DNA from 2 places in the Cellvibrio sp. PSBB023 genome. Region 1 is predicted to be linked to the other one. Evidence: predicted binding sites of a transcription regulator. Region 1 holds the regulator's gene; the other holds the start of a gene.
What was found. Region 1 encodes sigma-54, which starts transcription at its own class of promoters, with help from an activator protein. Its sites were predicted from a motif close to TGGCACANNNNTTGCNNT; they were not measured.

Region 1 (15,827 bases):
TGTTAATGATGTCGAGCGTTTCGATTGGCATGGTTTAGTGTTTTTTGTGTTTGTTGATATCGCGATGGCGCACCTGCACATCGCTAAAACTCTGATTGAAATGACGCTGCAGGCGTTCTGCCAGATACACCGAGCGGTGTTGCCCGCCCGTACAGCCTATAGCAATCGTAATATAGCTGCGGTTGTTCGCTTGATAGCGCGGCAACCAACGCGTCAGATAATGTTCAATGTCATCATACATTTCCTTGACTGTAACTTGCTCTTCCAGAAACTCAATCACTTCCTGATCTTGACCCGTCTGCGGGCGCAGATTGGGCTTCCAGTGAGGATTGGGCAGGCAGCGTGCATCAAATACCAGGTCGGCATTCACGGGCACACCGTGTTTAAAGCCAAAGGATTCAAACAGGATTGCCATGGTGGATTCACTACGGCCTACCACCCGCTCTTTCACCAGATCGCGCAATTCATGCAAATTCAGATGACTGGTATCAATCACCTGATCGGCACAGTCGCGAATAGGCTCCAGCAGATGCTGTTCAGCGGAGATGGATTCTTCAAGGCTAGTATGCTTATCCGATAGTGGGTGCTTGCGGCGCGTTTCGCTAAAGCGCTGGATCAGTACAGCGGGTTGTGAATCCAGAAACAAGGTCTGAAAGGGGAGGTGAGCCTCTTTCAGCGTGCTGATCATCTGCGGAAATATGCTCAGGTCTTGCCAGGCATTGCGCACATCAATGCCGATTGCAAAACGCTGCTGATCATTCTTGTGAATTTGTATTTGTGCCACCAGTGCAGGCAGTAGGCTGACTGGCAGGTTATCAATACAGTTAAACCCCACATCCTCAAGGACGTGAAGCGCTGTACTTTTTCCTGAACCCGAGAGCCCACTCACAATCACCAGATGCATGTTATTAACCTGTCAGGGGGTTATCGCTGCTTGATAAAGCGCTGCATCGCTATCGGCATTGCGCAAGCGCTGGCGATAGTCGGCATTGTTGAGTGCACCCGCCAACGCGGCAAGTGTTTGCAGGTGTTCGTCATGCGCGTCTTCGGGAACCAGCATGGCAAACAGAATATCAACGGGTTGTGAATCTATGGCGTCAAAGTCTATCGGGTCTACCAAGGTGATCAGTGCGCCTATAGTGCCGCTGCAGTTCTCTACCCGGCAATGGGGAATGGCAATACCGTGGCCAATACCGGTTGAGCCAAGGCGCTCGCGGCCAATCAGGCGGCGAAACAAGTCGTCCGCATCAATACCGGGGACATCCTGTGCAATGGCGTTTGCCAATAGTTCCAGGGCGCGTTTTTTACTGCCGCCTTCGATACCACACAGCGTGCGGCCAGGGCTGATAAGAGTTTGAATTTGCATGGCTAGGGTGATTACCAGGAATCTCACAATGTTGAATGCAGCGGGCCACTGGGGCCGCTGCATAGCGTGGGTTAACGATGGCTGCGCATCTTCTCTTTGTGTTTAATCAGTTGGCGATCCAATTTATCGGCCAGAGAATCAATCGCAGCATACAAGTCCTCATGGGTAGCATCGGCAAATAAATCTTTACCGCTGACATGAATAGTGGCTTCTGCTTTTTGAATTAATTTATCGACAGAGAGGATGACATGCGTACTGGTAATGCGATCGTGGTGGTGGCTTAAGCGCTCGATTTTGCTACTGACATAGTCTCTTAGCGAATCGGTAACTTCCAGATGATGACCACTGATATTTATTTGCATAGATACTTCCTCTCGATAGAAACAAAATGGTTGTGGTTACCACAACCCAACAGCTCATCCATGATTTTTCTTCCGAATTTCGTATTTATAGGGCTAGGAATTAAATTGTTTTACGCTCGTTGGAGGGCGGAATATTCAGCGATTCGCGATATTTCGCAATGGTCCGACGAGCTACTTGTATTCCCTGCTCGGCGAGCAGGTCGGTAATCTTGCTGTCACTCAACGGTTTTTTGGGGTTCTCGGCGCTCACCAATTTTTTGATGATGGCGCGAATTGCCGTTGAGGAACATTCGCCACCACTGTCAGTACTCACGTGGCTGGAGAAAAAATACTTCAGCTCGAAGATTCCCTGTGGGGTATGCATGTATTTCTGGGTAGTCACGCGCGAGATAGTGGATTCGTGCATCTCTACAATTTCTGCAATATCGTGCAGCACCAGTGGTTTCATCGCCTCGGGGCCGTAATCAAGAAAGCCACGTTGTTTTTCCACAATACAGCTTGCTACTTTGAGTAGGGTTTCATTGCGGCTCTGCAAACTTTTCAGGAACCAGCGGGCTTCTTGCAGGTTATCTTTGAGAAACGTGTTATCGCTACTTGAATCGGCACGCTTCACCATGGAAGCGTAGTTGGAATTGATCCGCAGGCGTGGTGCTATCTCCGGGTTCAGTTCAACAATCCAGCGGCCATCGCGTTTTTCTACAAATACATCCGGTACTACATATTCGGTATCACCACTGGCGATAATATCGCCCGGGCGCGGGTTCAGGCTTTGAATAAGAGCGATTGCCTGACTTAATTCCGCCTCTTTCAATTTGGTACGCCGCATTAATTGACGGTAGTCGCGGCTTCCCAGCAAGGGCAAATACTGTTTGGCGATCAGCTTTGCTGAATCCAAAAAAGGTGTTTTCGGGTCGAATTGCTGCAGTTGCACCAATAAACATTCCGAGAGATTCTGGCTGCAAACGCCACAGGGATCAAACTGCTGTAAGCGGTGTTGAACGGCCTCAACTTCATCCAGCTCCAGCTCTTCAAAATCACCGCGCATGCCTTCAAATATTTCTTCAAGGGTGATGGAAAGCATGCCGCTGGGCTCAACTGCGTCGATGATCGCCATAGCCAGAACCCGGTCGCGATCAGACATGGGTGTCAGGTTGAGTTGCCACATCAGGTGATCGTAGAGTGAATCGGTTACTGCGCGACGGCTTTCAAAGTCACTGTCTTCGTTGTCGTAATTGCTGGAATTTCCGGTGGATGAGGTTTGGTAAACATCGTCCCAACTGGTGTCTACAGGCAGGTCGCTGGGGATTGAATCGCTCCAGTCGCCGCTGTCGGCACTAAAACTCTCACCTTCACCATAGACATCGTTATCGCCAAAGGATTCCCCATCAGTAAAGCCTTCGCTGTCACCAAAGCTTTCGGTTTCGCTATAGCCGGGCTCGTTGAAGTTGTCGCTGGTCGCTGAGGAGAAGTTATCGCTTGCGCTAAAGTCCGCGCTATTGTCGGTGCCGGATTCAGCGGCAATTTCCTGTTGGCGGGTGTAGTCAATCTTGTCTTGTTCGCTGCCTTCGTAATCGGTGCTGCTGGCTGATGAGTCAAAGCTCTCTTCAACTTCAAGCATCGGGTTGGATTCGAGGGCTTCCTGAATCTCCTGTTGTAGATCCAGTGTGGACAGTTGCAGAAGGCGAATTGCCTGTTGCAATTGGGGGGTCATTGTCAGCTGTTGGCCGAGTTTAAGCTGGAGAGATTGTTTCATTGTTGTAGCAACAAACCCTTATAACGCGGGATGGAAAACATCTGTTAGGTGGAGTTTAGTCAGGGTTTGCGCCGCAAGCAACATCTGTAAGCAAGCTTTATGCCTAGAGTATAAAGAAACTTAAATGTCAAGCTGTTTGTTGGTGGGATTTCATCACAGCCGGAAGTGTTCGCCCAGGTAAACCTCGCGGACTTTGCTATTGCTGAGGACAGTATCAGCATCGCCCTCCGCAATAATATGACCTTCGCTGACTATGTAGGCGGTTTCGCAGATATCCAGGGTTTCACGCACATTGTGATCCGTAATCAATACGCCGATGCCGCGGTCTTTGAGGTGTCGGACAATCTCTTTGATGTCATTTACGGAAATGGGGTCTACCCCGGCGAAGGGTTCATCAAGCAGGATGAACTTGGGGTCAGTTGCCAGCGCGCGCGCAATTTCTACGCGACGGCGTTCACCGCCAGAGAGGGCCATGCCCAAGCTATCGCGAATGTGGGTGATATGAAACTCATTGAGTAGTGCCTCCAGTTTTTCAAGGCGTGTTTCGCGGCTCAGGTCTTTGCGGGTCTCGAGGATCGCCATAATGTTATCGGCGACGGTGAGTTTGCGAAAAATAGAAGCTTCCTGCGGCAAATAACCAATTCCGGCGCGGGCGCGGCCATGGATGGGGAGTTGGGTAATATCGCGATCATCAATCAGTACGCTGCCATTGTCCGCTGGTACCAGACCGGCAATCATATAAAAGCAGGTGGTTTTTCCGGCGCCGTTAGGGCCCAGTAAGCCAACAATGTGACCGCTTTCTACGGTGATTGATACATCGATAACGACTTTGCGTTTTTTGTAGCTTTTGGCGAGGTGGCGTGCGTGCAAACTAGGCATAGGAATCAGTTATCGGTGGCAGTGGATGAGGAAGCTTGTGGCTCTGCTGGTCTGGCAGTTTTTGGGGGGATAACAATTTCAATTCGCTGCCCTTCACCTTTAATGCTGCCGCCTTCTGCCTTCATGACTTCTTTCACTAAATCGTAATCTATGTGGGGGCCGCTCATGACGGCGCCATTTTGCTCAACGGATGCATCCTCTATTAATAGCAGGTGTTCATTGTTGGGGGTGTAGGTAATTTGCTTGGCTGCCGCCGTTACAATCCCCTGTTCAGCATCGGGTTGCTGCTTGAATTTTGCCGGGCTACCTGTGGCGATCATTTTTTCCACACCACCTTCGGCATTGGTGTGAATAATAATGGAGTCGGCATTAATGATGAGTGAGCCTTGGCGAATCTCAACAGAGCCGGTGTAGGTGGCCACACCATTTTTCTGGTCGACGGTCAGGTTATCAGCAGAGCCCCGAATGGTTTCATGTTTGTCGGTGGGCAATGCCCACGCTGTGCTGGCACATAACAGGCTGATAAGTAGGGGAAATATGTTGAGCGGAATTTTAGCGTGGTTCATAAGCAGCCTTAACCTGTGACTTTAACGTCAGCCAACTTTTTGCCAGATCGGCTTCCATTCCTATTGCATCCATCTGGCCTTTTGCGCTGCGCATGTTAACAGCTTTGTCGGTTTGCGCGAATTGTGTATTGGTGTGCAAGTTAAGTTCGGTAGTGGTGATGCGAACCAAACCATTGCTGTGGGTTTGTTGCTGAATCAATACATCGTCGAGCAAACGAATCAAGTGGCCATTGGATTCGCTGCGCCCGGTATTGGCAGTAACCTGCCAGGGAGCACCGCCATCGACATCAAGGAATAGCATCACGGGTTGTTCTATGTGGGTATAGTCTTCCGCCGATGGTGCATCCAATTGCAGTTGAAAGTGGGTAACTTGCGGTGTAGTGAGTTGGTAGCGCAACTGACCACCCAAATTATATTCGCGGGTTTCTACCGACTTCATATAGTACTGGGGAAAGCCGCGTGGATCGTAGGTGGCAGGTTGCGGATCGTCCTTTTGGCGGAGCGAAAAGGCAAAGAAGCACACTAGCAGGACGAAAGCGATTAGCCAGGGGCCTGGAATGTGTTGATGTAGGTATTGGGCGCGCTGCAAAAGAGTCATGGTGTCAGTGGCTGTTTCCAATGAGGTAGGTGTTCAGGGCAGCATCAAATGTATTTTGTGCTTGCATAATCAAGTCGCAAGCAGCACGCACGGCGCCTTCGCCACCACGCTCGGCACTTTGCCAGTGCGCGCGTTGGGCGACACTGGTATGGGCATTGGCTACCGTGAATGCCAATCCAACCCGTGTCATGACGGTGAGGTCTGGCCAGTCATCACCCATAAAGGCAATTTCATGCAGCGCATAGCTGTGCTGTTGCAGTATTTCTTGCAGTGCATCCCACTTGTCTTCGCGGCCCTGCACCAGAATTTCGATACCCAAATCCTTGGCGCGTCTGGCAACCAGGTTGCTGGTTCTGCCGGTAATAATGCCGACTTTCACTCCAGTCTTTTGGAGTGCTTTGATGCCTTGTCCATCCAGTGTGCTGAAGGATTTAAACTCTTCGCCGCTATTGCTGAAATAGAGGCGACCATCGGTCAGTACACCATCCACATCCAATAAAAAAAGTTTGATTTGCGCCGCGCGCTCGCGTAATTCGGGATTCATGCTTTGTTCCAGGTCAGCTTGCAGTGACGGCATTAAATAATGCCGGCGCGCAACAAGTCATTGATTTTTACGACACCAACGAGCTGTTTTTGTTCGTTGCTGATCAGTAGTACGTTAATTTTTGCCTCTTCCATGACTGCCAGTGCCTCGGCTGCCAGGGTGTTTTCGCGCAGCATGCGGGGGTTGGTATTCATTAGCTCGCCTGTTTTGGCGCTGCGCACATCTACACCGCGATCAATACTGCGACGTAAGTCGCCATCGGTAAAGATACCGAGCAGTTCACCGCTGTTATTCATGACTGTTGTCATGCCAAAGCCTTTCTCTGACATCACCATCAATGCTTCAAGCAATGGCGTGTCGGGTGATACTTGAGGGATGTCGCTGCCAGAGTGCATGACATCCGTGAGGCGCAGTAATAATTTGCGCCCGAGTGCGCCGCCCGGGTGTGAAAAAGCAAAATCCTCAGCCGTAAAGCCACGTGCTTCCAGCAAGGCAATAGCAAGCGCATCGCCCATTACCAAGGTGGCGGTAGTGCTGGAGGTGGGGGCCAAGTCGAGCGGGCAGGCTTCGTGTACAACGCTGATATCCAAGTTAACCTCAGCAACTTCGCCCAGCGTCGATTGGGCATTGGCACTCATGCTGATGATCTTTACCCCGGCGCGTTTTAACAGCGGCAGCAGGGTAACAACCTCATTGGAGCTGCCCGAATAAGAGATGGCGAGCACAACATCCTGCCGGGTAATCATTCCCAAATCACCATGGCTCGCTTCGCCTGGGTGAACAAAGAACGCAGGAGTGCCAGTGCTGGCGAGTGTTGCTGCGATTTTTTTGCCAATGTGACCGGACTTGCCCATGCCCGTCACTATTACTCTGCCATTGCAGGCCATGATCAGTTCGCAGGCCTTGGTGAAGCTGCCATTAATGCGTTCGCTCAATGCGCTAACGGCTTCCGCTTCAAGGCGAATAGTCCGTAGGGCAGAGCTAACATAATCGAATGCAGACATAGGGCGGTTCCTGAAGTGCGGGAAGGCATTATAGCGGTGATGCCCTCCAAGGTGAGGCTTAAGGTGCTGTTTTTTCCATGCTATTGCTTATCCCCTGTAATGGCAAAATGGTATAGTGCGCGCCATGAACTTGCTTGCCGGGCCTTCAGGTTCAATTAATTTCCCCTTTGGTTTAATCAGCCATCACATCCAAAATACCCTTAAAAACGAAAAGAATGGCACCATCAGGAATAAATGCTGTCCGAGTGTCGGTGCGCTGAATCCAGGCCTGAGGTCATTTTGACTGAATGAATACAACTCACTTAATGGAAGGTTTTACAATGAAATATCTGTTCACCAACGTTTCTGGTGCTGTTTTGGGCTTATTTTTATTGTTTGGCTTGCAGTCAGCACAGGCTGCCGATGCAACCCAGGCACCACAAGTGATCGTTGAATCGGTTGCGCAAGAACTGTTTGGCTTGGTCAAAGCGAAAAATACCGCTAAAACAGCCGATGATGTTTACTTCAAACAAGTCGAGAAGGTGCTGGATGAAGTAGTGAATTTCCCCTTTATCGCAGCATCGGTTATGGGTAAAGCGACTTACGGCAAGGCAACTGCCGCACAGCGCGAGCAATTTTTGAAGGTCTTTAAAGATGGCATGGTGAAATCACTCGGCAAAGGTATTCTGGGCTATGCCGATAGCAAAGTTACTCTGGCAGGCGTTACTGCCGATCCTAAAAACCCGAAGCGCGTAGTGGTGAAGCAAGAGCTGACAGCCGATGGCGCCAACCACAAGCTGGATTACACCATGGTGCAGGGGAAAACGGGCGAGTGGAAGCTGATCAACGTTATTCTTAATGGTGTAAATTTGGGGCAATCCTTCAGCGGTCAATTCAAGGCTGGCCTGAAAAAGCACAATGGCGATCTGGATCAGGTGATCGCTAACTGGCTGGTTGATGCCTGATTCATAGTCTGATCACCGATTGTGGTACCGCAAAACCCCTGGCCAATGGCTGGGGGTTTTGCGTTTTGGATCATGGTTTTTTAAGTGCGATATGGGCGACATTCCGGTAAACTCCGCGCCTTATTTACTTATCGCTACATTCAGTCCAGCCAACAGTGCCGTGATGCTAGAGCATGCCCCGGTGCTGATTGGGTGCGACCTTAGCCTCTGCCGGGAAATACTATGCAAGCCGAACAAATCAAAGCCCTGATTGAAAGCCAAATTCCAGACTGCGATGTCAAGTCCGTAGAAGTGCAGGGCGACCATATTGGTCTGGTGATCGTTAGTCCTGCGTTTGCGGGTCTTACTCCAGTGAAAAAGCAGCAATTGGTGCTTGCAACCCTGAGTGCGCAATTTGCGGATCGCAGTATCCATGCGGTGGATTACATCAAATCGTTTACGCCTGAGCAGTGGCAGGCGCAGCAGTAAGTCTTACGACAGGGCCGTCCTTCATTTTGCGGTGATCTTCAGTCGTCATCACGGTTGACGCCGCGTATTCGCCTTGGTGCGCACATTTCTTTTATTCTCAGGTTGGTAATGGACAAGTTTTTGATTTCGGGCGGCGGGCCGCTCTCTGGTGAAATTCGTATTTCCGGTTCTAAAAATGCCGGTTTGCCTCTGTTGGCGGCCTCTATATTGGCAGATGGTGAAGTGCGGCTGACCAATGTCCCGCATCTAAAAGACATGACCACAATGGTGCAGTTGCTGCTGACCTTGGGGTTGACCATCAAGATCGAAGGCGATCACGTAGTGATTGTCGATCCCAATACGATTAGCTCCTACACCGCCTCTTATGAGTTGGTGAAAACCATGCGCGCCTCCATTCTGGTGCTGGGGCCTTTGCTGGCTCGCTACGGTGAAGCCAATGTTTCTTTCCCTGGCGGTTGTGCGATTGGTTCGCGTCCGGTGGATATTCACCTCCGCGGCCTGGAAGCCATGGGGGCAACTATTGAAATTGATGGTGGTTATATCCGCGCCCGCTCCAATGGTCGCCTGAAAGGTTGTCACTTCCTGATGGATATGGTCACCGTTGGCGGTACGGAAAACCTGCTGATGGCTGCGGTATTGGCCGATGGCAAAACCGTACTGGAAAACGCTGCGCGCGAGCCCGAGATCGTGGATCTGGCAAATATGCTGGTCTCCATGGGGGCAAAAATTGAAGGTATAGGCACCTCGACCCTGACGATTTATGGCGTTGATAAATTGCATGGCTGTGAATACGCCGTGATGCCGGATCGTATTGAAACCGGCACTTATCTGGTTGCCGCCGCTGCCACACGCGGCAGCATCAAGCTGACCAATACTCGCGCCGATATTCTTGAGGCGGTGATATTAAAATTGCAGGAAGCAGGCGCCGATATTGCTGTGGGCGAGGACTGGATCACGCTGGATATGCACGGTAAGCGCCCCAAGGCTGTCAGTTTGAAAACGGCACCTTACCCCGCATTCCCTACCGACATGCAATCACAATTTATGGCGATGAATGCCGTCGCCGATGGTGTAAGCCATATTACCGAGACAATTTTTGAAAACCGCCTGGTGCAAGTGGCCGAATTAAACCGTATGGGGGCGCACATCGAATTAGAGCACAACACCGCCATTGTGACCGGTGTTGAGCGTTTGAAGGCGGCACCCGTTATGGCATCAGACCTGCGTGCATCCGCCAGTTTGGTGATTGCCGGGTTGGTCGCTGACGGTGAAACCCTGATTGACCGTATCTACCATATTGACCGTGGATACGAAGCCATCGAACAAAAATTCCAAAGCATCGGTGCAAGTGTGCGCCGCGTAAAAGGGTCGTAAGAAGGTGGATGCTATGAGCCAAACCCTGACAATTGCGCTCACCAAAGGGCGCATTCTGGAAGAGACATTACCGCTGCTGGCAGCAGCGGGCATTGAGCCGCTGGAGGACATGGAGAAGAGCCGCAAGCTGGTATTCGATACCACGCAGGCCCATGTTCGTCTGCTGTTGTTGCGCGGCGCTGATGTACCCACCTATGTGCAATTTGGTGCGGCGGACATGGGTATTTCCGGCAAAGATACATTGATGGAAAACGGCGCTGAGGGATTGTATGAGCCGCTCGATTTAAATATTGCGCGCTGTAAATTAATGACGGCTGGCGTAAAAGGTGAATCACTGCCTGCGGGGCGCATTCGTGTGGCGACCAAGTATGTGAATATTGCCAAGCAATATTATGCCTCCCAAGGGCGTCAGACCGATATTATCAAGCTGTACGGTGCTATGGAGCTGGCGCCGATTATGAATTTGGCCGATGAAATTGTGGATATTGTCGATACAGGTAACACGCTGCGCGCCAATGGTTTGGAGCCGCGCGATTTTATTGCGGATATCAGCTCGCGTTTGATTGTGAATAAAGCCTCAATGAAAATGAAGCACGTACAAATCCAAACTATCATCGACCATATCGCCAAGGCCGTAGCGGTCAATTAATTTTCTATACCGTCTATTGCAAATGTCAATGTGTATTTGCAATGGATAGGCTGCATGATCAACTTATTATTTTTCTAGTTCACCGTTTTTAAAGAGAATTCCATGTCTGACTCTATCATCACCCGTTTGGATGCCAGCCAAAGCGATTTTAATCTGCGCCTTGATCAGTTGCTTGCGTGGGAATCGGTAAGCGATACCCGAGTTGCCTCGGTGGTTGATGATATTTTGCATCAAGTAAAAACGCGCGGTGATGCCGCCGTAGTGGAGTTCACCAATAAGTTTGATCGCCGTACTGCGCAAAGTATTAACGACTTTGTAGTCACGCCTGCGCAATTGCAGTATGCCTTGACGCAAATCAGTGCCGAGCAGCGCGCGGCATTGGAAGTGGCTGCCGAGCGAATCCGCAATTATCACCAGCACCAGTTGCAAAGCTCGTGGCGCTACACCGAAGCGGATGGCACTGTGCTTGGGCAACAAATTTCTGCCATGGAGCGCGTTGGTTTGTATGTACCCGGCGGTAAGGCATCTTACCCTTCATCGGTATTAATGAATGCAATTCCGGCGAAGGTGGCGGGTGTTGATGAGTTGACCATGGTGGTGCCTGCGCCCGATGGTGAGATTAGCCCCATGGTGTTGGCGGCGGCGGCAATTGCCGGTGTGGATCGTGTGATTACCATTGGTGGTGCCCAGGCAGTTGCTGCACTGGCGTACGGTACTGAAACCATTGCAAAAGTCGATAAAATTGTCGGTCCTGGCAATATTTATGTGGCCACCGCCAAGCGTGCGGTGTTTGGTCAGGTAGCGATTGATATGATCGCTGGCCCCTCGGAAATTTTAGTGGTGTGTGATGGTTTGACGGATCCGGATTGGATTGCAATGGATTTGTTTAGCCAAGCCGAACACGATGAACAGGCTCAATCGATTTTGTTGTGCCCTGATGCGCATTATTTGGATAAGGTTGAAGAATCTATTCGGCGATTGTTGCCATCGCTGGCACGCGAAAGCATTGCGAGCGTATCGCTAAAAAATCGCGGCGCGTTAATTAAAGTTGCCGATATGGAGCAGGCAATTGTTGTGAGCAATCGCATTGCACCTGAGCATTTGGAGTTGTCTGTTGCAGATCCTGAAGCATTGCTGCCAAAGGTTCGCCATGCGGGTGCCATTTTTATGGGGCGCTTTACTCCAGAGGCGTTGGGCGATTATTGCGCTGGTCCCAATCACGTGTTGCCTACTTCCGGCACTGCGCGCTTTTCATCGCCACTCGGTGTGTATGATTTTCAAAAGCGCAGCTCGATTATTATGTGCTCTGCTGCCGGTGCGTCGGTCTTATCCAAAACTGCATCAGTGTTGGCGCGTAGTGAATATCTGGAGGCGCATGCGCGCTCGGCGGAATATCGTATTATCGATTAACAAAACGTCTGCAGTATTAAAAATGGGCGCCAGTGTGCGCCCATTTTTTATTTGATTGATTATGCAAAATGTTGCAAATCAGGTTTTGGTGGGAGGGAAGCCTGCAATCGCTTTTAATTCTCTCGACTCGCCATTGCGCACGACTCTGAAGGTAATTTCTGCATTCGGTTGGATATTGCGAATGGAGTTGAACAGTGAGGGGGCGTCAATTAGCGCGACGCCATCAATATGAGTGATGATATCGCCTTTTTGAAAGCCGGCATTTTCAGCGGGGCTTTTGCTTTCTATCTCGGTTACTACCAAACCATTAATGCCCAGTTCTTTGATTTGTTCATGGGTAAGTGAATTAATGGCCAAGCCCAGCCAGCCGCGACGCACCTCGCCATACTCGACAATCTGGCGCAGCGAATTCATGGCTTTTTCTGCGGGTACTGCAAAGCTGATTCCAACCGATGCGCCGGTTTCATCAAGCATGGCGGTATTGATGCCTATCAAATTACCGTGAGCGTCAATTAATGCGCCGCCTGAGTTTCCCGGGTTAATGGCAGCATCTGTCTGGATAAAATTTTCTGCACTGTTAATGCCTAAATTCCAGCGACCTGTTGCGCTGACAATTCCCTGACTCACACTTTGGCCCACCCCGAATGGGTTGCCAATAGCGAGCACCACATCGCCTACACGTATATTGTTGGAGTCGCCAATAGTGATGGGGCTCAGGTTTTCGGTGTTGATTTTTAATACCGCTAAATCATTTTCCGGATCTGTACCAATTAATTCGGCGGAGGCGCCGCGGCCATCGTAGAGCAACACCAAAATCTTGTCGGCACCATTTACTACGTGCTTGTTAGTGAGTATGTGCCCCTGCGCATCGACAATAACACCTGAGCCCAAGGTGTTTTGCATGCGCTGTTGCTGTGGTGTATTGGACTTGTCGTAAAGTTGGCGATAGAGCGGATTGTTGTAGAGGTTCTGATAGCGCTGCACAACGCGCTTTTCGGTATACACATTTACCACGGCGGGCGCCGCGCGGCTGACGGCATCTGCATAGGAAACTACGCCGACGGGATATTTGGGTTCTTGGGGTTGTGGGACTGGTGCGTTGTTACCGCGTAGCTGCGGAAATAACAAAAGAGCAAGTAACGCAATGATAACGCCTGCGGTAATCGGCCAGCCTATAAACTGCAGCAAGCGTTGTAAGGACATTAAAAGCATCTCCGTCGAGCAGTGACCAGACCAACAAAAACCCCGCTAAATGCGGGGTTCTACTTGTGTTCGACATCCTGTGAATGAACTCAGGTGTGTAGCAATGCGCGACTAATCCGTTGCGCGCATTTATTCAGCTTTTAATAGCGGTTAGCTTTGCCATCAAAATCATAGTCGTCTGCTGATTCTGTTGGCAGGGGCGAGCTGTCAGTGTGATCATCGCGCAAGCCGTAGTCTTCGCTGAGCGTGCCTTTGGTGCCTGGTGTTTTGGGGGCCCAATCGCGTGGCGGCTCAATGTGTTGTCCACTGATGTAGGATTTTGTATCCCCACCCAATCCGCTGTTGGCAGAGTCCAGAATCTGACGGCTAATAGCAGGCGTTGCCAGTTTTAAGGCGCCATTGGCCAGATGCTCATGCACATCGCGATAGGATTGTGTCAGGTTGTTAACCAACTGTGATGTTTGTGCAAAGTGTTCTGCTACATCGCGCTGATAGCTTTGCAGGGTAGTTTCGGCCTGATGCAGGCGCTGTTCCAGGTCGCGGCCCAGCAGTGGTGCACGGAATGTGTAAAGAATAAAAGCGGCAATACCACCACCGGCGAGCAAGCAAACCAAACCACTGATAATAAGGGTACTAAGTGAATACACAGCTATCTCCTACTGAACAAGGGCGTCGCTCTGACAATATGCAGCCAGAAGCACCAATAGACCTATTATAAGTCCATTTTCTCATTAAAATGGGCAAAAATTATTGCCCCTGTGCGAAGTCGCACTGAATTCAGAGGTATTCGATGACTTTTCCCTTTGCCAAAGAGCAGGCGCTTTTTATTCCCGGCCCCTGTGGTCAATTAGAGGCGATGATACATGCCGCTGATGAGGGTGGTGTGTTTGCTGCGCGCCAAGCGCTTGCGGTGATATGCCATCCACACCCTGTGCATGGCGGAACCATGGAGAATAAGGTGGTAACAACGCTAATGCGCGCCTATCGTGATCTGGGTATCCATGTATTGCGTTTTAACTTTCGCGGCGTGGGCGCCAGTGCGGGCAGTTTTGATAATGCCATCGGCGAACAGGGTGATCTGTTGGCGATCATCGCGTGGGTTGGCCAGCAATTTCCACAGGCCCCTTTATTGCTGGCCGGGTTTTCATTTGGCTCCTCAATTGCGGCGCAAGTGAGTTATCGCGTACCGGGCTTGCAGCATCTAACCCTTATTGCACCGCCGGTGGAGCGTTACCCCTATGCGCAGGGCGGTAAATTTAGCTGTCCCCTGTGTGTTGTGCAGGGTGATGCTGATGAGCGTGTGGATGCGGAAGGGGTCTATCAATGGGCTGCTGCATTGGGCGGGGTTGTTGAAGTGTTGCGTTATCAGCAGGCAGGGCATTTTTTTCACGGGTATTTAACAGCCTTCAAAGCAGATTTAAGTTGTGTCATTGAGCGGCAATGGGCAGAGGTAGTATGACAAGCGCAATGGTGAGTTCTTCGGTGTCTTTATCGCCACTGGCGCGTTATCAACGGGATCTGGCGCGACCAGATTTTCGCCATGATGCCGCACAGGCGCTGGCAGTTCAGCATTTACAGGGCCTCTACGATGAGCTGCTGGCTGCCTGGACCGCTGAGCAGCAACAGTCGGCACTGGGAAGTTTGTTGAAGAAGTTGACCGGTAGTGATTCACGCAAGCTGGTGCGAGGTTTGTATTTTTGGGGTGGTGTAGGGCGTGGCAAAACCTACTTAATGGATAACTTTTTTGAAAGCTTGCCATTTGATCAAAAACTGCGCGCGCACTTCCATCGATTTATGCGCCGTGTTCATGCTGAGCTTAAAAAACTGGATGGGCAGAAAAATCCGCTTAAAAAAGTGGCGGATATTATTGCAGCTGAGGCGCGCGTAATCTGTTTCGATGAATTTTTTGTCTCTGATATCACCGATGCCATGATTCTGGGAACGCTGATGGAAGAGCTGTTTGCGCGGGGTGTTACCCTGGTGGCGACATCCAATATAGTGCCGGATGGCTTATATAAGGATGGTTTGCAGCGCGCGCGTTTTCTGCCGGCGATTGCGCTGCTGAATCAGCATACCTTGGTGGTGAATGTTGATGGTGGTGTTGATTATCGGTTGCGCGCGCTGGAGCAGGCGGAGTTATATCACTCGCCTCTTGATGAGGCCGCTGACCAAAGTTTGATGTGCAGTTTCAAGAGCCTTTTACCTGCACACGCGGTGCTGCAGGATGATATCGATCTGGAAGTGGAAGGGCGCCTGATTCGCGCGCGTCATGTCGGAGAGGGTGTTGCCTGGTTTGACTTTGTTGCCCTGTGTGATGGCCCGCGCTCCCAGAATGACTATATTGAACTGGCGCGTGAATATCACACGGTGATCCTCAGTAATGTGCCTGGACTTGGGCGTGCAACCGATGATCAGGCGCGCCGTTTTGTGAATCTGGTGGATGAGTTTTACGATCGCCAGGTAAAACTGGTTATCTCTGCCGAGCGCCCGCTGGCACAGCTCTATTCAACCGGAAAGCTGGACTTTGAGTTTCAGCGGACAGTGAGCCGTTTGTTGGAGATGCAAAGTCATGAATATCTGGCCCGTCCGCACCGGCCTGAATAAGCTCAAATACTGGTTGTAAAGCTGGTCTTTGCTGTGTAGTATGCCGCCTCCCTATTTTAGGGTTGTTTCGTTGTATTTAAATTAGTATCCACATCCAATTAGG
Region 2 (15,827 bases), 1.9 Mb from region 1:
TATCAAGCAGGTCATAGCGAGCGCCAAGCAACACACCCAACTTTTCAGCAATGGTGTAGTCCGCTAAAAATGCCAGACCATAGTCAGTAAAATCACCTACCAGATAATTGGAATAATCGGAATCAGTTACCGTTGCCAGTAACTTTCTATCTATTGCGGTAGAAGGCTTGCTCAAATCACGACGGTCAAAATATTCGTAATTAAAATCGTCACCTTGTTTAAAATCGGTGTAACGAATGCTTGGCGATATCTGATAGTTGGCTTTAATTGCTGAGCCATGCTCAGTGTTGAATGCAAAAATCAATTGATCTTCAAACGCATAAGTATCTACAAATTGCGAAAATCCATACGCGTTTTCATTGATGTTTTCCAGTGACTCATAAAACATTTTGTTGGTGATGGTGAAGCTGTCGTTCACTGCGTGAATCGCATCGAAATACAGGGTTTGTACGGTGGTCACCAATTGGTCTTCCGGAGCCACCAATGTTTGGCTGCCCTTCAGTTTGGTGGTGCCTGGATTTTGCAATGCCCAGGCTGGGTCCATGCTGCTGTTAGTAGCGCCAGAGGCAGGAACAAAGAAGTTACTCTTGTCAAAGGTATCCTTCCATGCGCTGTATTCTGCAATCGAGTTGTAACCATCGCCATCAGTATCCACTGAAGTGGGCGAACCGGTAATGTAAGTGCCGTTATCAATTAAATCCTGGGTTAAGCGGTTCCAACCGGCCACTTGGTTGCCATCATATTCGTGATACATACCGCCAAACTCCAGGCGGGTTTTATCACTCAAATCCATATTGAAGGAGGCTTGCAAAATATTCTGGTCGGTACCGGAGTTTTCGTAATAACTACCAGAGTTTTCGGTTTCCGCGTAAATATAGTAACCCAAACTTTTTTCGCCGATAGAAGCAGGGCCACCTACTTCTGCACTCAATACGTTTTTGTCCCAACTGCCGCGAGTCATGGAAATTTCACCGGCAGGTTTTTCCAAGTACTGACCGGTTTCCGCACGTGCAGACTTGGGCTCGAAGTTGAGGTAACCACCAATTTTGGAAGGACCATAAATGGGTGATGCCGGGCCGCGCACAATATCGATACGGTCGGTCGCACCAATGGGCGTTGGGTAGTTACCGGGGTTATTCACACGGCGCACACCACGGAAATACACTTCACCGGGGGTACCGCGCACATCCAGAGAACCGGCAACACCAAAGAAGGACTGGGTAAACGCGCCGGGAGAAATCAACACCAAATCATCAATATCGTTGATGCTAAAATTTTCCATCATATCGGCACTGACGGTAGTCACGCCGCGCGGGGTTTCCAAAATAGTTTTACCAAAACCAAATACAGATTTCACCGGCTCGGTGGACATAACACCCATAGTGTCTTCTACCTGACCTTCAGCGGTGTAGGTTTCCAACTCTACTACGTCATCTTTTTTGGCTTCTTGTGCAAGAACAGCGGGAGCAGCCATAACGCAACCAAGGCTGATCAATAACGCGAGTTCTTTCGGTTTGAATCGTTTGTGCATGATCATGAGGGAACACTCCAAAGGTCTAATAATGATTACCTGAAACAACAAACCAGATTTAGCAAGCGCTGTGCCATTTCCTGTCCGATTGGTTACATTTTTGATAAAAATGATTTATATCCTTAATAATCAATTAGTTACAAACAACAAAAACCGGTTCACTTGCTCATTAATCAAAAAAATGGAATACAGACAAAGAACCGCAGGAAAAATAACGATCACTGATGAAGCAAAAACAGACGCCATGCACCAGGATAAAAAGCCAACTTGGTGCACAGCAGGGTATTAACGCAAATCACACACCGCGTAGCGTTTACAGGTGAAGCCGTAAGACACAGGCGCACTGGCTTTTAAACCCGCTACACCTTTACTGCGAAATTGCTTTTCAAACTGGGCCGCACGTTGGTTGTAGGTATCGAGCAATTGCTGCTTGATATCGTCTTCCACAAAACTGTATTGCAGCGAGTTGCGGCTGAGCAGCAACAACTCTTCCCAGGACAAATTAAATTCCTTCACCGCAACAAAAAATTCATCGGTGATATTGGAATCCCACATGCCGCGATCATCAGTAGAAAGAGCCACAGGGATGCCCAGGCGCAAATATTCAGGGAAAGGATGCTGTGAATAATCGCTCACGTATTCGAGCAATAAATTGGAAATCAAATTGATTTCTATCAGGTAGGGGCCGTGACGCATTTGTCGCAGCAGATCATTGTCGGTAATTAAATTAATGCCGTGACCGATACGATCGGCACCGAGCATAATGGTGTCGCGAATGTGATAGTTGGGCTCATCCACTTCACCGGCATGCACCGACAAGCGCACATTGTTGTACTTCTGGCGCAGCTCGCGCAGGGTTTTGGTAAAGCGCAGCGGGTAGCCTTTGTCGTTGTCTTCACGACCTACCATATTCACCGCCACATACAAATCGCGATGGCGCGACACTATGTCGTAAGAAGCTTTTAATTGCTCTTCTGCATTGGGCGCGAAGCGCAGGATGGAATCCTGGAAGCGCACCGTCACACCAGTGGCTTTTGCATCGGCTTGCGCTAAACGCTTGCGAAAAATTGCTACTGCCTCATCTTCGCTAATGGCACTGCCATCGGGTTTAAAATAGCCGCCCGCCTCTACCATCACTTCCAAATAGATCAAGCCTTCATCGCCAAAGGCTTTCATATTTTTGTACAGCACTTCGGCAATTAAATAAGGGCTGTGTAATAACTGATCCAAACGCTGCCAATGGGTTTGAAAAAATTCATCGCGTCCTTCATGGTCATGATCGAGCATGACACTTTGTACCCAACCGGCTTTTTCCTTCTCGGTCAACTCTTCCAAGCGTTTGTATTCGGCTTTTTCACAGTCCGGCAATTGATTGTAGGTAGACTCCGTTAAATTGTTGAACAACATTAAATAGGGACGACGGGCAAATTCATTGTTGCCAAAATCGCGGCAATTATTGATGCGCACTTTGGTATAAAAACGGTAGCCGTGCTCCTTTTGTGCCAGTGCCAGGTCGTACCACCAATCCGCCAATACCGCACCGCTGATGTGGTTGTGCAAATCGCCCCCTTTGGGCATGGCATACAAAAAGCGATACAACTCCTTATCGGTCGCGGTGGCTTTGAATTGTTCAAACCAATGGTCTTTGGTAATTACCCGATCACTGGCGGGACTACCACTGAGCGCACTGGCACTCATGGCGGTCAGCCCGCCCAGTGCAATAACGGCGGCTAAAGCAAGGTCGCGCCCTGCACCACAAAGGCTGGTCATACTTGGCAATTGCATAAGCGAATTCTCTAACTGTCTGGGAGGTTGATTGATATAAAGAAAGGAACCATCCCCCAGCCCAATGCAATTGTGATACCAGCCAGTAGCATTCGGCGCCAGAGCAAGAGCGCACCGTCACTCCCCCTGAAAATAACCTGTCCAATCGGACAGGTTATGCTTTTATCTGGTGCATGTTTTTGCTTTTTGCCCAGTAATATTGCGGCTTTCGCCCAAATAACCCGCCAAACCCCAAGGCTGGTCGATAACACAGAATTTGTAGACTCTGGCACAGAGTTTGATACACAGAGAGTCTGTAGCGATTGTGAAATATCGCCGGAGTCAAGCCATCAGCGATTGGAATTCTGTTATGCCCGAGAGAGATAAACCCGCCCATTACCCACGCGATTTAATCGGTTATGGCAGCAACCCGCCCCATGCCAACTGGCCTGGCGGTGCGCGGATTGCCGTGCAATTTGTGATTAATTACGAAGAGGGAGCCGAGAATTGTGTGTTGCACGGCGATGCCGCGTCAGAGACATTTTTATCGGAAATTATTGGCGCACGCGCCTTTGAAGCGCGCCACATGAGTATGGAATCGCTCTACGAATACGGTAGCCGCGCTGGCTTTTGGCGCCTGCACCGCCTGTTCAATAAATACCAATTACCCGTCACCGTTTACGGCGTGGCCATGGCGCTGGAGCGCAACCCGGATGCGGTCGAGGCAATGCTGGAATCCAACTGGGAAATTGCCAGTCACGGCTACCGCTGGATCGATCATCAATTTATGCCGGAAGAAATAGAGCGCGAACACATTCGCACCGCGATTGAAATTCATACCCGCGTGACTGGCTCACGCCCACTCGGTTGGTATACGGGCCGCGATAGCCCAAACACTCGCAAATTGGTTATAGAACAAGGTGGTTTTTTATATGACTCGGATTCCTACGCCGATGACCTTCCCTATTGGACGCAGGATCATGCCGAACTCAACAATGGCAAACCCCATTTAATTATTCCCTACACCCTGGACAGCAACGACATGCGCTTTGCCGCCGCTCAAGGGTTCAATTGTGGCGATCAGTTTTTTACCTATCTCAAAGACAGTTTTGATGCGCTCTATGCCGAGGGAGACATTGCGCCCAAGATGTTAAATATTGGTTTGCACTGCCGCATCATTGGCCGCCCTGGTCGCATTCAATCGCTGGAAAAATTTATTCGCTATATCCTGCAGCATCAAGATGTGTGGATTTGTCGACGCGATGCCATTGCCCGGCATTGGCACCAGCACCACTATCCCACAGGAGCCAAATAATATGGCGCAGCGAAATCCGCTCACCCACAAAAATAGCAACCACTATTTTTCTCGCCTGTTGTTATTGATTAGCGTGTTATTAACCTTTATCGCCCTGCTCAGCATTAGCCAAACCTTACAAGCGCAGAGTTGTAAATTACCCGATAGCGCCGCCACTGATTATGACTTTGCCATGGCAAAGGATAATTTTGGCCCCAACCCCAATGCCACCACCGACTATTACAAAATGGCCGTGAATTGGTCTGAGGATTACTGCACTCGCCTCAGCATTACACTCGCCTCGGAAACAGACCCGACCACACTGGAAAAATTGCACAAGGACAATGCCTTCCAATGTTTTTCCGACCAACAATTTGGCTGGGTATTGCACGGTTTATGGGCTTCCTCTTGCGATGGCAAAGGGCTTGGACGCTGCACTGATCTAAAAGATATTCGCAAACACCCGCGCTTTTGCGGCGGCGATTTACCCCAACTTCCCTATAGCGAGATAGAACCTTATTTATGCATGTCTCCCAGCGCCGCACTGCTACAAGCAGAATGGGAAAAACACGGCGCCTGTGACTTCACCTCCGCTACGGATTATTTTGAAAAATCCCGCCAATTGTTTACCGCCCTGCGCTACCCGCCAGCCACCATGAGCCATCAAAAACTGGATCGTTGGATGAAAAAGAACAACCCACAGCTCGTTAACAAACGCCTGCTGTATCGCGGCAGTGAAATGTATATCTGCTACAACACCGCCTTTGAATTAATAGACTGCCCGCGCATCGCCAACTAATTATTTCTCATCAAGGACTCAACCTAATGTTTTCGTGTTATTCACATACCAACTCACCGCACCCACTCACCCGCCTATTGCGCAGCGCATCTATTGTGCTGGGTAGCGCGCTGTTATTATCAGCGTGCAGTACTCAATTGCTACAAGAAGATACGAAAAACCAACCCGCCAAACCCAGCGCAGAAATGGTTGCCAAAGCATTAAACTTGTCCGGCCATCTTGAGGGCGGATTTTATCGCCGCACCTACCAAGCCGACGACTATGAAACACTCTCTACTGAAAAAGGTGAACGCTTTATTCTCACGTCCATTTTTTACATGCTCACCCGTGAATCCCCTATTGGCCATTTTCACCTTAACAAATCTGACATAGTGCACTACTACCATATAGGCGACCCCATTCGTTACACACTGATTTATCCCGATGGAAAATTGGAACAAGTGATTATGGGTAGCGACGTTAGCAAAGGCGAACTATTGCAACTCACGGTAAAGGGCGGGATTTGGAAATCATCAGAATTATTACCCGGCGACTATGGTTACGGCTTAATCAGCGAAGCCGTCGCCCCCGGTTTTGATTATGCGGATATGATTTTAGGAACCAATGCCTTATTGAAAGAGAAATTCCCACAACATTGGCATATCATGGAACCATTAATTCAAGAGCAAGCGATTAAACACCCCACAACGCGATAGAGAGCCTATAAAAAACCAGCTTAACGGCTGGTTTTTTATGTTAAGCCATTGATATAGCTTCAGTTACAAATTATTACACCATGCCACGGAATAGCACTTGGCATTTGCTGAATTGATCTATACTTTCCGCACCCCTTATTGACCTCAATGCAGCCCCGCACCACGCACAAGGAAATCACCATGCACTCTACGCTTAAAACACGCCTGCTTTTTAGCAGCCTTGTTGCGGTATTAATTACCGTGATCACATTAGTTGGCCTGACGGCTTATTCTATTCGCAACCACTCCCTGACAGAAACGCAAGGAGAAATAGATCAATTAGCCACCACGTTTGCCGGCGGTATAGGGCAGTGGATACAAGACAGAAAAACAACTATTTCCAGCCTCAAATTAATCATTGAAGCAGATCCCGAAACCAACATCCGTGCGCATTTATTGCAGGCTCAACACTCGGTGCAATTTGGCTCCACTTTTTTTGGCAGCGAAGCTGGTGTGATGATGTATCAGGACACCGCACTGGATAACGCCACTATGGATCCGCGCACCCGCCCCTGGTATCTGGATGCAAAAGCCTCAGGCACGCTTGCGATTACGGCGCCTTACATTAGTTCATCGCTGAAAAAACAAGTGGTGACTATTGCTGAGCCGGTGATGGTTGATGGTCAACTTTACGGTGTGGTTGCTGCCAATTTAACGATTGAACAATTAACCGATGCAGTATTACAACTAAAAGTACCCGGTAATGGCTACGGCATTATGGTGCATAAAAACGGATTAATTATCAGCCACCCGGATAAAGCATTGAATGAAAAACAAACCACCGTCATCACACCTGATTTCACACCAAACTGGCTGTCACAAACATCCGGCAGTAGTGCACTGAGTGAGCACACACTTGAGGGCGCGGTAAAACTCGTATACACCACCACTGTTCCAAACACAGATTGGGTATTGATTTTTGTGATGGATAAACAGGCCATCATGGCGCAATCCACCGAGCTTGCCTGGATTATGTCCGCTACTGGTGGTGCACTGATTGTATTGTTTGGCATTCTGCTTATCGCTATTTTCAAAATACAGTTCCGCGATTTGGAGCGAGTGGCAGAGGCGCTCAATAATATTGCAGAGGGCGAAGGCGACCTGACAGTCAGCATTAAAACAGCCAATCAACACGATGAAATTGGCATGCTTGCTTCCGGCTTCAACCGGTTTGTGGCGCGGTTGCACGGCATGATTTCCCGGATGCATGATATAGCTGGTCAATTGGAAAGCCAGGCAAAAAATAGCAGTCACGCCGCCATACAAACCAGCCAACGCATTGAGGTACAACAAGATGAAGTGACCATGGTCGCAACCGCGGTCACCGAAATGGCCACCGCCACAGAAGAAATTGCCAGCAATGCAGATCACACGGCGCAAACCGCAAAAGATGCAGTAAGCCTGTCAGATCACGGCCAACAACAGGTAACGAAAAGCCAGTCCTCTATTCGCGCCTTGGCTCACGAAGTGGAAACCGCCAGCGCCATTATTAGTGAACTCAATGCCCACTCGCAAAAAATCAACAGTATTTTATCAACCATTAGCGGCATTGCAGAGCAGACGAATTTATTGGCCTTAAATGCGGCAATTGAAGCAGCGCGCGCCGGTGAACAAGGAAGAGGGTTTGCAGTGGTGGCCGATGAAGTGCGTGTACTGTCACAGCGCACCCACTCTTCAACCCAAGAAATTCAAGCGATGATTGAAACCCTGCAACAAACTGCTGCCAAGGCGGTGAAGTCTATGACGCAGAGCCATCAAATGGCTGATACCAGTGTGAGCGACGCCCATTCGGCCAGTGAGAGTTTAGTCAAAATCAGCCGGGCCATTCACGATATTTCTGATATGGCGATTCAAATCGCCACCGCTGCCGAAGAGCAAACCTCAGTCACCAGCGAAATTAATCGTAACACCGAATCCATTCGCACCGTATCAGAAAACCTTTCATCGGAAGCTCAGACGGCAAAGGCCCAAGCACAGGAACTCGCTCGCCTTGCCGCGTCACTGCAACAGGAAGTTGGGCGCTTTAAACTGTAAAAACAGTACAGCTTCCGTAAAATAAAAAACCAGCTTGATTGCTGGTTTTTTTATCGCTTAACAAGAAATTATTTCTCTCTGTTTCTTATTTCTATTGCAATATTAGCCAGTTGTTTTGCGATCTCATTATTACTCTTTACAATTTCTTGTTGCGACACTGAAATTCGTTTTATCGATATAACCATAACAATAAACAAACAAATGATTAACGCATACACTGCCAACATACCTAGCATTACCGCTGACCCTAATACAGAAAACATAACTTCCCTCACAACAAGTTGAAAAACTTTCTCATTAAACGAGAAAATACATCAAAAATCAACTTGCCGATTAATCCATTGATTCACAATAAACACTTATAAATTTCGCATAAGCCAGTAAGTGGTTATTGACAGTACCGACTCCGCCGTAGACTGATCTTCCGCCAAGCCATTGGCGGTAGCTGACCCCAACACATTGAACATATGATCGGCACCTTTGATCAGGTGCAGTTCGGCGTTGGTAGTACCGACGTGATTAATGAGTTTGATGGAGGAATCATAGGGCACCAGCGTGTCGGCGGTACCGGCAATGGCCAGTAAGTTTCCGTGATAATTTTTAAAATTGTCCAAACTGCTATTGGCTTTAATTTCTTCAAACCATTGCAAACCAAAATTTAATGGCGCGCTACGCCAGGGAAATTTTACAACGGCAAAACCATTGGCTTTTGCCTCTGCGTAGTATTCGTCAAAAAAGAATTGGAAAACGCCTGTGCCATTGCCACCCACACTGGACCAAGCGACCAGTGATTTAATCCGTGAATCTTTTGCAGCGACTAGCTGTGCAATCAGGCCGCCCTGACTGAACCCCACCAAGCCAATACGCTGTGTATCTATAGTTGGTTGGGTAACTACATAATCCAGCGTGCTGATAACATCGCGCTGGGCGCTGGTGAGATTGTAAAAGCGATAATCCACGGGGCTATCGCCCGTACCGGCAAAATCAATACGCACTGAAGCAATGCCCACCTCGGCTAAATAAACAGCCAGACGTTGATACAAACCACCCACTTCATTTTTCTGCGATGCCGTGCCATGCAGCATCACTACAACAGGAAATGGTTTATTACTTTTCTGTTTCGGCGTTACCAGAATCGCAGGAATTTTGTAGCTGCCATTGTCAATAGATAATGATTGTTCAATATAAGCAGACCTTGTGACATCCGGTTTTACAGCACAGCCATTCACAGCAAAAAAAGTACACAAGATAACGAACAATGTAATCGGGTTTGAGCGCATCATTTATTTCACCAAAGTAATTAATACTATTACCAATAGCCGCTGACTCAGCCGGTATAGTCCACACTGCCTTCCACAATAATCATATTCGCTGTTGCATTGGCATTGCGCAGCGCGTGAATAGGCGCATAGTCCGCACAAGTCGCCCAATGATTGGCAGTGGCCAGGTCGGGAAATTCCATCACGACCAAACGCTTGGGCTTCCACTGGCCGCTAATAACCTCTGCATTGGCACCGCGCACTAAATATCGGCCATTGCAGGCAAACACTGTTGGGGTAATTTTGGCGAGATATTCGCGATAGTTTTCCGCGTTATGCACCTCAATATCCACAATCACATAAGCAGTCATATTGATTTCTCTCGCGGATAATTATTGCTTACTGAGCCAATCGATCAGGGTCTTACGCTCCAGATCGGTCAGTTGATGAAAATTTCCCAGCGGCATATAACCCGATGTTAATGCCGGTAGTGCACGCACTTTTTGCGCGGCGAGCTGCGCTGTCGAGTCAATAATTAAACCGGCCGGTGCTGCGGCAAACCCGGGCTGGGTGGGCACGGCGGCATGGCAATTGGTGCAGTGAACTTGTACCAATTGCGTAACACGTTCTTCCACACTGACAGGATGCTGTACGCTGGCAGCAATATTTTCTGCAACGATGACTGCCGAATTTTTTGCTGCCTCTTTAGCCGCAATAGTTGCGGGTGATGTGATTGCCATAAGCATAGCAATCAATACCAGCCCACTAAAACTGCTCAGCAAAATAACAGGCTTTATCACACCCAAATGTTTAAGATTAAAAAAGTGCCGCCCCCATGCCAAACACAAACCTATAGCGATCAATACCAACCAGGAATAAGTGTGGCTGTACAAAAAAGAGTAGTGATTACTGAGCATGCAGAAAATTACGGGCAAGGTTAAATAATTATTATGGGTAGAACGCAACTTGGCGAAGGCCATAGCGCAGGTATCCGGTGCCTCATTGTTACTGACGGCGGCAATAAATTTGCGTTGCGCAGGCATAATGCCCCAGAACACGTTGCCCGCCATCCAGGTTGCGATCATAGCGCCCACATGCAAATAGGCAGCGCGCGGTGAAAATAACAGGTGCGCCAAATAACTTGCAGTGCTGATCACCAGCAATAACACTGCCGCAAATAACAGCCCTCGCTTGATCAAAGGTGTACGCAATAATAATTCGTATAACGCTTGGCCACCGAGAATGAAACTAATACTGGCAACCACCGCCCAACCCGGCGATTGAATCAGCGTGTTGTAGCCCACCAAATACGTTTGTGCTTGCAGGTAGTACATTAAAATTAACAAGCCCGTACCACTTAACCAGGTGCTGTAAGCTTCCCACTTGAACCAGTGCAATTTGTTCGGCATAACTTCCGGCCGCAAATGGTATTTGGCCACTTCATAAATGCCGCCGCCGTGAATAGCCCACAAATCACCTTTCACGCCCTTGTCGGCTTTCCATTGCGGCGGCTCGCGCAAACTTAAATCCAGCCAAATAAAATAAAAGGATGCACCAATCCAGGCAATTGCAGCGACCACATGAAACCAGCGAAAGGCCAGGTTCAACCATTCCAACAGTAAACCATTCATTAAATCGCCCATGACAAGCTTCCCTCTGCAGCGGTACGGCTAAACATTTTCTTACCCATCACATAGGTGTACGCAATATTGTGTTCATCGCCCAAGGTCATTAAAGCAAATAATTTTTCTGCCACAGTCAAAGTGGATGATTGGCGCAGCCGTTGTAATGGTGTTGCGCCCGGATTAATCACAATAAAATCGGCCTCTTTACCCGGTGCAAAATTCCCCAAGCAATGGTCCAATTGCAGTGCGCGTGCATTACCCAGTGTGGCCATATAAAACCCTTTTAACGGATGCAAATTTTGCCCTTGCAACTGCAGCACTTTGTAAGCTTCAGCGAGGGTTCGCAATTGCGAAAAACTGGTGCCCCCACCGACATCGGTTGCCAGGCTGACAGGTATACCGGCGGCTTCCAAGCGCGCCATATCCAGCAAGCCGCTGCCCAGAAATAAATTGGATGTGGGACAAAACGCAATGCCCGATCCGGTCTGAGCCAAACGCGCCACCTCCTCATCACTTAAATGGATACCGTGCCCAAACACACTGCGTGGGCCGAGCAAACCATATTGATCGTACACATCCAGATAATCGCGCGCGTTCGGGTAGAGTTGTTTGATCCAGGCAATTTCTTGCAGGTTTTCGGAAAGGTGGGTTTGCAAATACAAACCGGGATATTGCGCATAGAGTTTTCCCGCTACCGCCAATTGTTCTGGCGTGCTGGTAGGAGCGAAACGCGGAGTGAGCGCGTAGAGTTGTCGCCCCTGTTGGTGCCAGCGCTCAATTAACGCGCGACAATCCTGTTCACTACTCGCCGGGGTATCGAGCAAATAATCCGGGGCATTGCGATCCATCATCACTTTGCCGCCGATCATGCGCAGATTCATTTGTGCCGCTGCAGTAAAAAATGCGTCTGTTGATTGCGCAAATACCGTGGTGTAAACCATGGCAGTGGTGGTGCCGTTTTGTAGCAGGAGCTGTAAAAATTCCCGCGCCGCTTGCGCTGCAAATTCAGCGTCCGAAAAACGCGCTTCCGAGGGAAAAGTATAATTGTTTAACCAATCCAATAATTGTTCGCCGTAGGAGGCGATAACACTGGTTTGCGGGTAGTGGATATGACTGTCAATAAACCCCGGCATTATTAACTGGTCGGGAAAATGCTGGCAGGATTGCAAATCGAATCCTGCGGCGGCCATTGTTTGTGCATCACCCAGGGCTTTTACGCGCCCCTGCTCAACCAGCAGTACACCGTCCTCAAAATATTCAATACCGACACCCGTCATTGGATCGGGGTTGTCGGTGAAATGTAAAATGTTTGCGCGAAACGCTTCTATCGCACTTACCCTACTTCCCGCAGCATCACTCATAACCAGCCTTAACATTCAATAAATCAAAAAAAACCATCAACACACAATATTCATTTTGCCGTCGCTAACTGCCGCGATAAGTGGAATAGCCATAGGCATTTAATAATAACGGCACGTGATAATGCTCCTGCGCATTTTCCACGCGAAAAATCAGTTGTATTTCAGGGTAAAAATTACTCAGCGCCTGACGCTCGTACCAAGGTGCCACCGCGAAATGCAGTAAATAATTCCCGGCGTGAATATCAAATTGCATTTCCCACTGCATAATGCGCCCGTCGTTATCGGTAGTGGCACTGGCGATGGGTTCCTGCGTATCCAACCGGTGCAAGGTAACGCGTACGCCGGCAGCGGGCTTGCCGTTATCCAGGTTAAGGATATGGGTTGTAATTGGGGCTTTTTGCATAATAGCTTCTCTTGGTTAACGCCACCGGTGGCGGCACAGATGTTCCATTCCATTTATCACACACTAGTCCACTTATCACACACTAGTGTTCTGCATCGATCATGGTGCAGAGCCGCAGTTGTAAAATTTTTCCCTGTTCCAGCGCTCCGTTAATCAATTCATCGCGACGCGAATTGTGGATGCGCGCTTTTAACAGAGCCAACATTTCCTCTGCCGATTTGCCGCTGGCGCAGACAATAAAAATAAAACCGTTTTGTTGTTCATATACCTGATTCAAGGTATAGAGTTCCTGAATAACTGCATCACTCGCCGCCAGCACTTGTCCCTGCTCTTGCGTGGCGCGCCCCGCGTAGCGAGAGCGCAGCAATTCGATATCACCAATGCGCGCGTGCCCTGCAAAGGCTTCCAGAATTTCAGCTTCATTGGCGCGCGCCCACACTTGCTGCGCGGCCATGAGTAAATCTTCACATTGCAAAAAAGGTCGATGCGCCGATACCGTTTCCGCCCACTGCTGACAATGGCAGCAGCCATAGAGCGCACTCACTGCATCCACAGCGGGCAACTGATTGAACTCATCCAGCGTCATGATGCCTCTCCCTGCGCAAAGTGCTGTGGATTATTCGCATAGAATCTCCGTGGTCTTTTGCTCTTGTAACAGGGTTTTAATATCGCGCCAGGAACTGGAACTGCCTGTTTGCGGCGCTTGATTGTGGTAGTACAAAGCTTGTAACTGGGCGGCGATAGATACCGCTACTTCCATGGGCAATTTGCCTTTCACTTCCGGCAAACCAATCGGGCTGTGAATTTTTTCTATTGCTGCTTCCGCAAAACCCGCATCACCTAAACGTTTGCGAAACCGCAATGCTTTGGTTTGCGAGCCAATCATGCCAGCGTAGGCCCAGCGTTGATCAGACAAGAGGGTTTTGCACAGTGCAAAATCCAATGCGTGATCGTGGGTAAAAATAATTACCCAACTGTTGTCAGGCAGCTGCGCAATCTCAGCGGTGGGATCGGCATAAAATTCGTAGCGGCAATTGGCGGGCAGCGGTGTTGTCATTAATTCCGGGCGATTATCAATCACGCGTACCTGACACGGCAGCCCGGCGAGAATGGTGACTAAGGATTGACATACATGGCCCGCACCAAACAGCGCAATTTGCCAAGTGCAGGCCGCAAAACATTCCAACATCACCGTGACATTGCCACCGCAACATTGTGCCGCCTCCGCCGCTAATGGAATTGCTTTTAATACTTGGCAATTTTTATTTTGCGCGAGCAATTCACGGGCTTGTTGCACCAGTAAAAACTCCAACTGACCACCGCCAATGGTGTCGTAAGTGACATCGGCGGTGATGACCATCTTGCTGCCGCCATCGCGTGGTGTTGAGCCTTGGGTATTAATAATGGTGGCGATCACATAGGCGCTACCACTTTGCTGGCAGTGTTGAATCGCGGCTGACCAATTAAGTGTTGCCATTCACCTTCACCTCGCTCTTAGTCTCTCGATCAATAAAGGCCGCGCATTCTTGCAGCGCCCAATAAATTCGCTCGGGGGTTGCTGGTGTATCCAGGCGTGGGCTGAATTGATAACCGGTTATGCTGCTACAGGCATCGCGCAGTGCTGACCACACACAAATCGCCAGCATTAACGGCGGCTCACCCACGGCCTTGGATAAGTGAATGGTATTTTCCAAATTTGGCTCATCAAATAATTCCACGGTGAATTTTTCCGGCACATCAAACGCGGTAGGGATTTTGTAATTGGCTGGGCTATTGGATATAAGGCGACCTTGTTGATCCCACAATAATTCTTCTGTGGTGAGCCAGCCCATGCCTTGGATAAATCCACCTTCAATTTGGCCAATATCAATGGCTGGGTTAAGCGATTTACCCACATCGTGCAACACATCAATTTGCTCAACTTTGTATTCGCCGGTTAAACAATCCAGCGTGACTTCCGCCACCGCCGCACCATTGGAAAAATACAAAAATGGCTGGCCTTTGGCCTTGGCACGATCGTAGAAAATTTTCGGGGTGCGGTAATGGCCGGTGGCCGAGAGCGCAACACGATTGAGATAGGCCAATTTAATAAATTCGGCAAAACTCATGGCCTGCTCACCCAGTACGACTTGATCCTGTACAAAACTAATTTGTGCTGCGTCCAATTTAAAATGCTCAACGGCGAAGGCAATTAAATCCGCTTTGATTTTGTCGCAAGCATCTTTAGCGGCCATACCATTTAAATCGGTGCCGGATGATGCTGCGGTGGGTGAAGTATTGGGCACCTTGTCGGTGCGGGTGGATGACACCATCACCCGCTGCACACTGACACCAAAAGCGCTGGCGACAATTTGTTGGATTTTGGTGTAAAGCCCCTGCCCCATTTCCGTACCGCCGTGATTAATCAGCAGGCTGCCATCGGTATAAATTTGCAAGAGTGCACCGGCTTGGTTGAGGTGCTTGGCGGTAAATGAAATCCCGAATTTTACCGGTGTTAATGCCAGCCCTTTTTTCAGGGTGCGATGGCTTTTATTAAACTCGGTGATAGCAACGCGGCGTGCACGATAGTTCGAACCTTGCTCCAAACGTTCGATTAACGCGGGCAGTACATGCTGCTCAATTTTTTGCCCGTAGGGCGTTTCATCTGCACCGGGCTGGTAGAGATTGGCTTTGCGAATATCCAGCGGGTCTTTACCTAAATAGCGCGCAATATCTTCCACAATGGTTTCAATCGCCATCATGCCTTTAGGGCCACCGAAACCGCGAAAGGCGGTATTGGACACCGTATGGGTTTTGCAGCGCACACCCAGAATGCGCGCGTTATTTAAAAAATAGGCGTTGTCCGCATGGAACATGGCGCGGTCGACAATACCTTCGGATAAATCGGCCGAAAAACCGCACTTACCGGCGAGCAACATATCCACACCGAGTAATTTTCCTTCATCATCAAACCCAACGCGCCAGCGATTTAAAAAGTCGTGGCGCTTGCCGGTTTGCACCATGTCATCGCGGCGCGGCATGCG

Region 2: puuE (allantoinase PuuE) is a predicted target of sigma-54. The motif match lies at 3,583-3,600, and genes of this name have one in related genera.

Annotation. Positions count from the first base shown of each region.
Region 1 is NZ_CP019799.1:2,104,177-2,120,003, reverse strand. It holds gene B0D95_RS09410 (HPr family phosphocarrier protein) at 1-31, opposite strand, end outside; gene rapZ (RNase adapter RapZ) at 35-904, opposite strand; gene ptsN (PTS IIA-like nitrogen regulatory protein PtsN) at 917-1,366, opposite strand; gene hpf (ribosome hibernation-promoting factor, HPF/YfiA family) at 1,438-1,728, opposite strand; gene B0D95_RS09390 (RNA polymerase factor sigma-54) at 1,829-3,481, opposite strand; gene lptB (LPS export ABC transporter ATP-binding protein) at 3,635-4,360, opposite strand; gene lptA (lipopolysaccharide transport periplasmic protein LptA) at 4,366-4,926, opposite strand; gene lptC (LPS export ABC transporter periplasmic protein LptC) at 4,913-5,524, opposite strand; gene B0D95_RS09370 (HAD family hydrolase) at 5,529-6,068, opposite strand; gene B0D95_RS09365 (KpsF/GutQ family sugar-phosphate isomerase) at 6,101-7,072, opposite strand; gene B0D95_RS09360 (phospholipid-binding protein MlaC) at 7,393-8,016, shown strand; gene B0D95_RS09355 (BolA family protein) at 8,239-8,484, shown strand; gene murA (UDP-N-acetylglucosamine 1-carboxyvinyltransferase) at 8,593-9,858, shown strand; gene hisG (ATP phosphoribosyltransferase) at 9,872-10,507, shown strand; gene hisD (histidinol dehydrogenase) at 10,610-11,917, shown strand; gene B0D95_RS09335 (trypsin-like peptidase domain-containing protein) at 11,996-13,120, opposite strand; gene B0D95_RS09330 (YhcB family protein) at 13,261-13,767, opposite strand; gene B0D95_RS09325 (alpha/beta hydrolase) at 13,911-14,579, shown strand; gene zapE (cell division protein ZapE) at 14,576-15,724, shown strand.
Region 2 is NZ_CP019799.1:3,995,275-4,011,101, reverse strand. It holds gene B0D95_RS17220 (TonB-dependent siderophore receptor) at 1-1,537, opposite strand, end outside; gene B0D95_RS17215 (adenosine deaminase) at 1,817-3,316, opposite strand; gene puuE (allantoinase PuuE) at 3,666-4,610, shown strand; gene B0D95_RS17205 (ribonuclease) at 4,612-5,388, shown strand; gene B0D95_RS17200 (cupin domain-containing protein) at 5,415-6,083, shown strand; gene B0D95_RS17195 (methyl-accepting chemotaxis protein) at 6,264-8,156, shown strand; gene B0D95_RS17185 (S9 family peptidase) at 8,516-9,439, opposite strand; gene B0D95_RS17180 (DUF1330 domain-containing protein) at 9,484-9,786, opposite strand; gene B0D95_RS17175 (urate hydroxylase PuuD) at 9,808-11,058, opposite strand; gene guaD (guanine deaminase) at 11,046-12,401, opposite strand; gene uraH (hydroxyisourate hydrolase) at 12,466-12,804, opposite strand; gene uraD (2-oxo-4-hydroxy-4-carboxy-5-ureidoimidazoline decarboxylase) at 12,887-13,390, opposite strand; gene xdhC (xanthine dehydrogenase accessory protein XdhC) at 13,421-14,281, opposite strand; gene xdhB (xanthine dehydrogenase molybdopterin binding subunit) at 14,268-15,827, opposite strand, start outside.